2 regions of the Streptomyces sp. NPDC004266 genome follow, and region 2 is predicted to be linked to the other one. Evidence: riboswitches for the same ligand, from Rfam matches in the RefSeq annotation. Region 2 holds a riboswitch; the other holds the start of a gene.
What was found. Region 2 has a riboswitch for cyclic di-AMP ahead of ACFYUZ_RS27255 (transglycosylase SLT domain-containing protein). Riboswitches for the same ligand answer to the same signal wherever they lie in the genome.
Positions count from the first base shown of each region.

Region 1: it holds a riboswitch for cyclic di-AMP, as region 2 does, so the genes downstream of both, ACFYUZ_RS21900 (C40 family peptidase) here and ACFYUZ_RS27255 (transglycosylase SLT domain-containing protein) in region 2, are expected to answer to the same signal.

Region 1 covers NZ_JBIAMM010000009.1:2,555-6,727, reverse strand. Annotated here, with positions in the region: gene ACFYUZ_RS21910 (ATP-dependent Clp protease proteolytic subunit) at 62-679, shown strand; gene ACFYUZ_RS21905 (hypothetical protein) at 687-992, shown strand; cyclic di-AMP (ydaO/yuaA leader) riboswitch at 1,393-1,514, shown strand; gene ACFYUZ_RS21900 (C40 family peptidase) at 1,518-1,994, shown strand; gene ACFYUZ_RS21895 (ATP-binding protein) at 2,133-2,570, opposite strand; gene ACFYUZ_RS21890 (8-amino-7-oxononanoate synthase) at 2,741-3,943, opposite strand; gene bioB (biotin synthase BioB) at 4,087-4,173, shown strand, end outside.
Region 2 covers NZ_JBIAMM010000012.1:182,066-186,238, forward strand. Annotated here, with positions in the region: gene ACFYUZ_RS27245 (phosphocholine-specific phospholipase C) at 1-1,155, shown strand, start outside; gene ACFYUZ_RS27250 (hypothetical protein) at 1,220-1,822, opposite strand; cyclic di-AMP (ydaO/yuaA leader) riboswitch at 2,202-2,386, shown strand; gene ACFYUZ_RS27255 (transglycosylase SLT domain-containing protein) at 2,391-3,281, shown strand; gene ACFYUZ_RS27260 (phosphoribosyltransferase family protein) at 3,265-4,173, opposite strand, start outside.

The sequences.
Region 1 (4,173 bases), on a different contig from region 2:
TCCCCATCTTACGGCCTGTACGTCCTGTACATTTTTTACAGACAGCTGGAGGTGCTCAGCCATGGACGCCCGTCATGTCCTGCCCGAGTTCACGGAGCGGACGAGCTTCGGAACCCGGACCCTCGACCCGTACTCGAAGCTCCTCGAATCCCGGATCGTCTTCCTCGGCACGCCGATCGACGAGACCTCGGCCAACGACGTCATCGCCCAGCTCCTGCACCTCGAATACGCCGCCCCCGACCAGGACGTCGCGCTCTACGTCAACTCCCCCGGCGGCTCGATCAGCGCCATGACCGCCATCCACGACACGATGCGGACGCTCGCCTGCGACGTGGAGACCACCTGCCTGGGCCAGGCCGTGTCCACCGCCGCCGTGCTGCTCGCCGCGGGCACCCCCGGGAAGCGGCACGTCCTCCCCGGCGCGCGGATCACCCTCCGGCAGCCGGCCGTGGACGAGCCCCTCCGGGGACAGCCGAGCGACCTCGACATCCACGCGCGCGAACTGCTCCGGCTGCGCGCCCTGACGGCCGGGATGCTCACCGAGTACACCGGGCAGAGCCGGGACCGGATCGACGCCGACCTCGACCGCCTCACCGTCCTGGACGCGCCCGCGGCCGTCGCGTACGGACTGGTGGACCACGTGATCACGAGCCGGCGCGACGCCGGCGCGACGCGGTGAGCCGGCCGTGGTGCCCGAGCTGCCGCCGCTGCCCGCACTGACGCGGGCCGAGGGCCAGTTGATCGACGCGTACCTCGAAGTCGTCGACCTCCTGGGGAAGATCAACCCATCCAGGGGCATGCATACCTATGGGGCGCTCCGGGCGGCACAAGCGCTGGTGGGACGCGCGGAGGCGCTGCGCGAGGCCCTGACGGTCATGCATATGCGGGGCGAGAGCGAGGTGCACGCGGACACCCTGGCGCGCGCCCTGCGGGTGTTGGACGGCGAGCGCCGCGCCGACCGCGTCACCGTCCCCCGCGCACGGGCGAGTTGACATTCCGGCATGTCGTGTCGAGGTCCGTACGGCCGACACGCGACGCAGGATCGCTCCCTCGTTCGGCGTAGTCGATGAGTCGACATATGTGCGGGGTGAGTTGCGCAACAGGTGTACGCATCTGGCGGAATGGGACGTTCCATCGCTGGTGCGGGGCTCGTAGCCCAAACCTCCGGCGATCACGAAAGCAACCTGTCCACCCGAATGGATCAGTCGTGAGGAGCCTCACATATGGCCGTTTCAACTCGGATTTCGCCCCGGGTGTAGGTCAAGATCCCTGTCGACGACAAGCCCCCGCCATCCGAGGCGGGGCGGTCCGGGCGGACGCCGAGTCCTGCCGCCGTCCCGGACGTCTGGTCGACAGGAGTGGATCGGCAGGAGTGGAGGACCCGAGCAGTACGGGACGTACGCGCTGTTTCCGCAGCGGGGCCGTCCCTTGGGGTGAAGCCGCAGCCGCGGCCGGGCATCTTCGCCAGCCCGAACCCGACAGGTCATCCTTCGCAGGCGGCTGACGAAGGGTTGCGCATGACTGCGCAGATGCACGTCCCGTCCCTGCTGTCCCGGGCCGGAGCCGTCTCGGCTCTCACCCTCGCCGCCGTCGGCGGCACGATGCTCGCACCGGGTGCGGCACCCGAGGCCCAGGCGGCGACCACCTACGCGAACAAGGCACTGAGCGTCGCCGCGTCCAAGAAGGGAGCCCCCTACCGGTACGGGAGCGCCGGGCCGTCCCGGTTCGACTGCTCCGGTCTGACGCTCTACGCGTACAAGAAGGCGGGCAAGTCGCTGCCCCGCACCGCGCAGCAGCAGTACAACAGCACCCGGCACGTCTCCGCGTCCGGCAGGCAACAGGGGGACCTGGTCTTCTTCCACTCCGGCGGGAGGGTCTACCACGTGGGCATCTACGCCGGCAGCGGCAAGATCTGGCACTCGCCCAAGACGGGATCCTGGGTGAAGCTCGACAAGATCTGGACGTCGAAGGTCTATTACGGCCGCGTCCGATGACGCCCGCCGGGCACTGACCCGGCCCCGGGCCCGGACGGGCCCGTGACCCCGCCCCAGGGGTGCGGTGGCGCCGCCGCACCCCTGCGCCGGGGAGCGCCGGGGCCCGTCCCCGGACAGGGCCTGTCTCCGGATCGGTCCCTAGACGTACGAGACGGCCTCCTGGGCCCACGGGAGGGTGATCCAGACGGTCTTGCCGCCCTCCTCGGTCGGAGTGACCGAGAGCCGCCCGCCCGCCTCCGCCGCCAGGGAGCGGATGATGACCATGCCCCGGCCGTTGTCCTGCTGGACCGCCGCCGGAAGACGGCGCGGCCAGCGCGGGTGGCTGTCGGTGACGCCGATGTGGAGGCGCTCGTCGCGCTCCAGGCGGACGTCGACCGTGAAGGTGGGCGACTGCCCGAAGGTGTGCAGGACGGCGTTGGTGGCCAGTTCCGAGACCATCAGGCGGATCGCGTCCGCCAGGTCGTCGGCACCGTCGAGGCCCCATCCGTCGAGGACCTCCGCGACGTACCGCCGGGCGGTGGGGACCGACGCGGGATCGCTCGGCAGCGTGACGGATGCTTCCTGGTGGTCTGCCATGGCGACGCTGTCCCTTTCCCGCCGGGGCTTCGGCCCCGGATCGCGCTACGCGTCAGAGTGCCACCGATCGTGCCGCCCCGGCAGGCGTTCCACCAAGATATGTCCCCATCTGTCGCCCGAAGCGGTGAACTCTGCTGCCGGAGAACGTCCTTGGACCTCCCGACGGGTCGTCAGACCCGCGGTGCGGTCCGCAGGACCGTCTCCACCGCACGCCCGATCTCCGCGTCCGTCAGGTCGGCCCGGGCCGTGAGGCGCAGCCGCGAGATGCCGTCGGGGACGGACGGGGGCCGGAAACAGCCGACGGCGAGGCCCTGTTCGCGGCAGTCCGCCGCCCAGCGCAGCGCCGCCTCCGGGGAGGGCGCGTGGACCGAGACGACGGCCGCGTCGGGCCGGGCGGAGGTCAGCCCGGCCTCCGTGAGCAGCCGGTGCAGCGCCCCGGCGACGGCGCGGGCCCGCGCGGCGAGACCCGGTTCGGCCGCGATCAGGCGGAGGCTCGCGAGCGCTCCGCCCGCGGCGGCCGGGGCGAGGCCGGTGTCGAAGATGAAGGTGCGGGCCGCGTTCACCAGGTGCTCGATCACCCGGGCCGGGCCGAGGACGGCACCGCCCTGGCTGCCGAGGGACTTGGAGAGGGTGAGGGTGGCGACGACGTCCTCGTCGCCCGCCAGCCCGGCCTCGTGCAGGGCGCCCCGGCCGCCGTCGCCGAGGACGCCGAAGCCGTGGGCGTCGTCGACGACCAGTCCGGCGCCGTGCGCGCGGCAGGCCTCGGCGAGCTCGGGGAGCGGGGCCTTGTCGCCGTCCACGGAGAAGACGGAGTCGCTGACGACCAGGGCCCGGCGTCCCGGGTGCGCGTCCAGGGTCTTGGCGACGGCCTCGGCGTCGGCGTGCGGGACGACGGCGGTCTCGGCGCGCGCGAGGCGGCAGCCGTCCACGATCGAGGCGTGGTTGGAGGCGTCGGAGACGATCAGCGCGTCCCGGCCGCCGAGCGCGGTGAGCGCGGCCAGGTTCGCGGTGTAGCCGGAGGAGAAGACGAGGGCCGCCTCGAAGCCGCAGAACTCGGCGAGTTCGCGCTCCAGACGGGTGTGCAGCCGGGTGGTGCCGGTGACGAGCCGCGAGCCGGTGGAGCCGGCGCCCCAGCGCCTGGCCGCCTCGGCCGCCGCCTCGGTGACCTCGGCGCGACGGGTGAGGCCGAGGTAGTCGTTGCCCGCCAGGTCCAGGAGGTCCGACTCGGCCGCCCGGGGCCGCAGCGTCCGGACGAGACCGGCCTCGGCCCGGCGGCGCGCCTCGGCGTCGGTCCAGTCGAAGGCGGTGCGGCGCGGGTCCGCGGCCCGTGCGTCGTCGGCGCCCGCGGCGCGTGCGTCCTCGTCCCGTGGCATGCGGCGATCCTTTTGTAGGCAGCGCACAGACCCTAACCGCAGGACGCCGAGGTGGGGATGTGGTCATCCACACACCTCGATCGGGGGCGTTTGTTCGGTTCCTCCTTGGCCCGGGGGCGGGCGGTAGGCAAGGATCTGCGGTTATGGACCTGCTGAACACGCTGGTGGAGAAGGGGCTGCGGCGCGAGCTGCCGACCCGTGAAGAAGCGCTCGCCGTGCTGGCGACCTCC
Region 2 (4,173 bases):
GAGGCCTTCTCCGAGCACCCCTACGCCCCTCCGGGCGACGGCGCCCACTTCGTCGACCTCGTCTACCGGGCGCTCGCCGCGAACCCCGAGGTGTTCGACTCCACGGTGCTCTTCCTCAACTACGACGAGAACGACGGCTTCTTCGACCACGTGCCGCCGCCGGTCGCCCCTCCGGGCACCGCGGGCGAGTACCTCGACGGCGTGCCGATCGGCCTGGGCTTCCGCGTCCCGATGATCGTCATGTCCCCGTGGACCCGGGGCGGTTGGGTGAGCTCCGAGGTCTTCGACCACACGTCGGTCCTGCGCTTCATGGAGAGCTGGACGACGGCCCTCGGCACCCCGGCCGCCTGCCCCCACATCAGCGCCTGGCGACGCAAGGTCACCGGCGACCTGACCGGGGTCTTCGACTTCGCCAACCCGGTGTACGGAGTGCCCGCCGGCCTTCCGTCCACGGCGAAGGTGATCGGGCAGGCCACCTGCGGCCCGCTGCCGAACCCGGCACCGCAGAACAACGCGCTGCCCGTCCAGGAGTCCGGTACCCGGCCGGCGCGCGCCCTGCCCTACCAGGTGAACGGCAACCTCGACCGCTTCGAGTTCGGCGCCGCGGGCAAGATCCTCGCCTGGTTCTCCATGACCAACCAGGGCGCGGAGGCCAAGCGCTCGGCGCACTTCTCGATCCATCCGCACCAGTACCGGGACACCGCCGCCTGGCAGTACACCGTCGACCCCGGCGGCACGGCCACCGACTACTTCAACATCGGCCTCGGCTCGGGCTCGGGGAAGTACGACATCTCGATGATGGGCCCGAACCGTTTCCTGCGCCGCTTCGTCGGGGACGCCTCCAAGGCGGGCAAGGCCGTCGAGGTGGCGGCCCGGTTCGCGCCCGAGGCGGGGACGGGCAGGACGGCCCTGTGGTTCAGGATGACGAACACCTCGGCCGGTCCCGTCACCTTCACGATCCGCTCGAACGCCTACCGCTCGGACGGGCCGTGGACCTACACGGTGCCGGCGAACTCCAGCCGCGAGGACTTCTTCAACGCGGTGGCGTACAACGGCGGCTGGTACGACTTCACGATCCTCGCCGACATCGACGGAAGCTGGTCGCGCCGGTACACCGGCCACATCGAGACCGGGGCCCCGAGCGTCAGCGGCTGATCCCCCTCCCCGCGTGCCGGGCGGCGGCCTCCCGGTCGCCGCCCGGCACCGGGGCGGCGTGGCGTCAGCGGCCGGCGTGCGCGGCGCGCCGGGCCGTGGCGTCGAGGAGCGCCACGGCGTCGGCCCCGGTGCGGCCGGGGGCCCGGTTCCACGGCCCGATCAGACCCTGCCAGCCGCGCGACCGCAGTTCGGTCATGATCCAGGCGGCCGCCTCGTTCATGGTGTCGGCGCTGCCGTAGCCGAGCCGGTGGGCGGCGAGGAGAGCCCCACAGACGCACCGGGCGCCCCGCACGTCACGCAGCTTGTACGGGGCGTTCTGCCAGCCCCACTCCGTCAGCACCAGGCGCGCGTAGCCGAGGTGGACCGAGGGCCGGAGCTCGGCCTGGCCGATGCGGCGCCAGGTGTGCAGCCGGTCCGGCAGCACGGCTCCGAGCCGCCCCGGGAGACGGCGCTCGGCGGGGAGCGCCGGGGGCAGGGCGGCCAGGGCGTCGGCCACGAGCCGGTCCACCGGCACGCTGAGCAGCGCCCGCCAGCCCTCCTCCGCCGACGGCGGCTCCTGGGGGGCGTTCCAGTCCGTGACGATCCGCTGCCAGGTGACGCTCTCGAAGAGGGCGGCCGCCTCGCGGTCGAGGGCGTCGGGGCTGAGCAGGGAAGCGGAGGGCGGCATAGGGGTGTCTCCTGAGTCGACTCCCTCCATCTTTCAAGATGGAATGTCTGTTTTGCGACTTTTACACCCCCAAGAGAGTTGCCCACCTCACACCACCCCACCCCCCTCTTCACGAACACCCCATCGAGTGAATTACCACCTCATTTACCCATGAATGGAATTACATACTAAATCGGACATTGCGCTTTGAGTGACACGACTCACTCGCGCGGTCCGACCACCCGGCGACGCCCTCCCCCAGCCCGTACCGGACAAGGAAGTTCGAGGCCTCCCGGACGGCATCGATCTTGAATTGCCCGAATTTCGTGATCCATTTCCGGATACACGGGGTCCCCTCCCCTTGTTATCCGTCGCATTACTGGCCTACGGTCACCTCCATTCGAGCGGAACGCCCAATCCTGCCGCCGCTCGGTAAACCTCCCTTTTCACCCGACGGCAGGAGCGGGGGACCCACGAATACGCCGGTCCGGAATCCGGAACGGCTCGGGGTGAAGCCGCGTGCGCGCGGCCGGACATCTCCCGTCCGAACCCGACAGCTCACCCCGCAGGCGCCGGAGAGGAAACCGTCATGCCTGCTCACGGTAAGCACCGCCGCCCCCGCCGCGGCCCCGTCTCCCGCGGCCTCGCCCTGGTCGGCACGGGTGGCGCCGCACTCGCCCTGCCGCTCGTCGCCCCGGCCGTCGCCGACGCCGCGCCCGTGTCCGGTGCCCCGGAGACCGCCGCCCAGTCCCTCGCCGCTCCCGCCGCGCAGGCCGCCGCCAAGGCTCCCGCCGCCCCTGCCGCCGCGCGCACGTACACCGTCGTGAGTGGTGACTCGCTTTCCCTGATCGCCCACAAGAAGGGAATTCAGGGGGGCTGGAAGAGCCTTTACCGTGCCAATAAGAGCGTCGTGGGTGACGACCCGTCACTCATTCACCCCGGTCTCGAACTGACGATCCGTCGGGATTCCGCCAAGGCCACTCCCCCGCAGGCGAAGGCGAAGAAGTCCGCCACGACCGAACGGGCGAGCCGCTCCGAGCGCCGGCCGGCCGCTCCCGCCGTCGCCACCGGTACGGGCGCCTCCGCCGCGCAGGCCGTCCCGGCCGTCGCCCCCGCCCCCGCCGCCGGCCAGGCCGCCCCCGTGGCCGCCACGAACTACGCCGACAACCTCGACGGCTGGATCCGGGAGTCCCTGGCCATCATGGGCCAGCACGGCATCCCCGGCTCCTACGACGGGATCTACCGCAACGTCATGCGCGAGTCGTCCGGGAACCCCCGGGCCATCAACCTCTGGGACTCCAACGCGGTCGCCGGCACCCCCTCCAAGGGCCTGCTCCAGGTCATCGAGCCGACCTTCCTCGCCTATCACGTGCCCGGCACCTCCATGGACCTGTTCGACCCGGTCGCCAACATCACCGCCGCCTGCAACTACGCGGCCGACCGCTACGGCTCCATCGACAACGTCAACTCGGCGTACTGATCCCCTGACGCCGGAAGTGCTCGGCGAACCAGGAGGTGGCGAGGTCCGCCACCTCCTCCAGGGCGCCCGGCTCCTCGAAGAGGTGGCCGGCGCCCCCCACCACGGCGAGCCGGTTCTCGCAGCGCAGCAGTGCCAGGGCCCGCCTGTTGAGGTCCAGGACCATCGCGTCCGCGCCGCCCACCACCAGGAGCGTCGGAGCGCGCACCCGGGCCAGGTGCTCGGCCGCGAGGTCCGGCCGGCCGCCCCGCGAGACGACGGCGCTCACGGGTGACGCGGGGTCGGCGGCCGCCCACAGCGCGGCGGCCGCGCCCGTGCTCGCGCCGAAGTACCCGAGCGGGAGTCCCGTGCTCTCGGGCCTCCCGGCCAGCCACTCCGTGGCCCCGGCGAGCCGCCCGGCGAGGAGCGGGGTGTCGAAGACACGCTCCCGGTCCCCCGCCTCCTCCTCGGTCAGCAGGTCGAAGAGGAGGGTCCCGAGGCCCGCCCGGTTGAGCCCCCCGGCGACCGCCCGGTTCCTGGGGCTGTGGCGGCTGCTGCCGCTGCCGTGGGCGAACAGGACGATGCCGCCGGCGCCCTCGGGGACCACGAGCCGTCCGTCGAGGGTGACGCCGGAGACCGGGATCCGCACGTCCGTGCCCTGCGCGACGGGGTCCCGCCCGGCTCCGCTCCGGTCCAGACAGGCGATGACCTCGGCGTCCGGGGTCTGCGAGAAGTCCTGGTAGAACTGCCCGATCGCGAAGAAGAGGTCCGGCGTGTGCACGCTGACGGCCTCGTCGGCATCGTCGCCGACGCGGGTCGTCCAGCCCCGTGGCGCCACCGGGACGGCGAGGACGATCCGGGCGGCGCCCCGGGCCCGCACCACCCGGCAGGCCGCCAGCGCCGTGGCCCCCGTCGC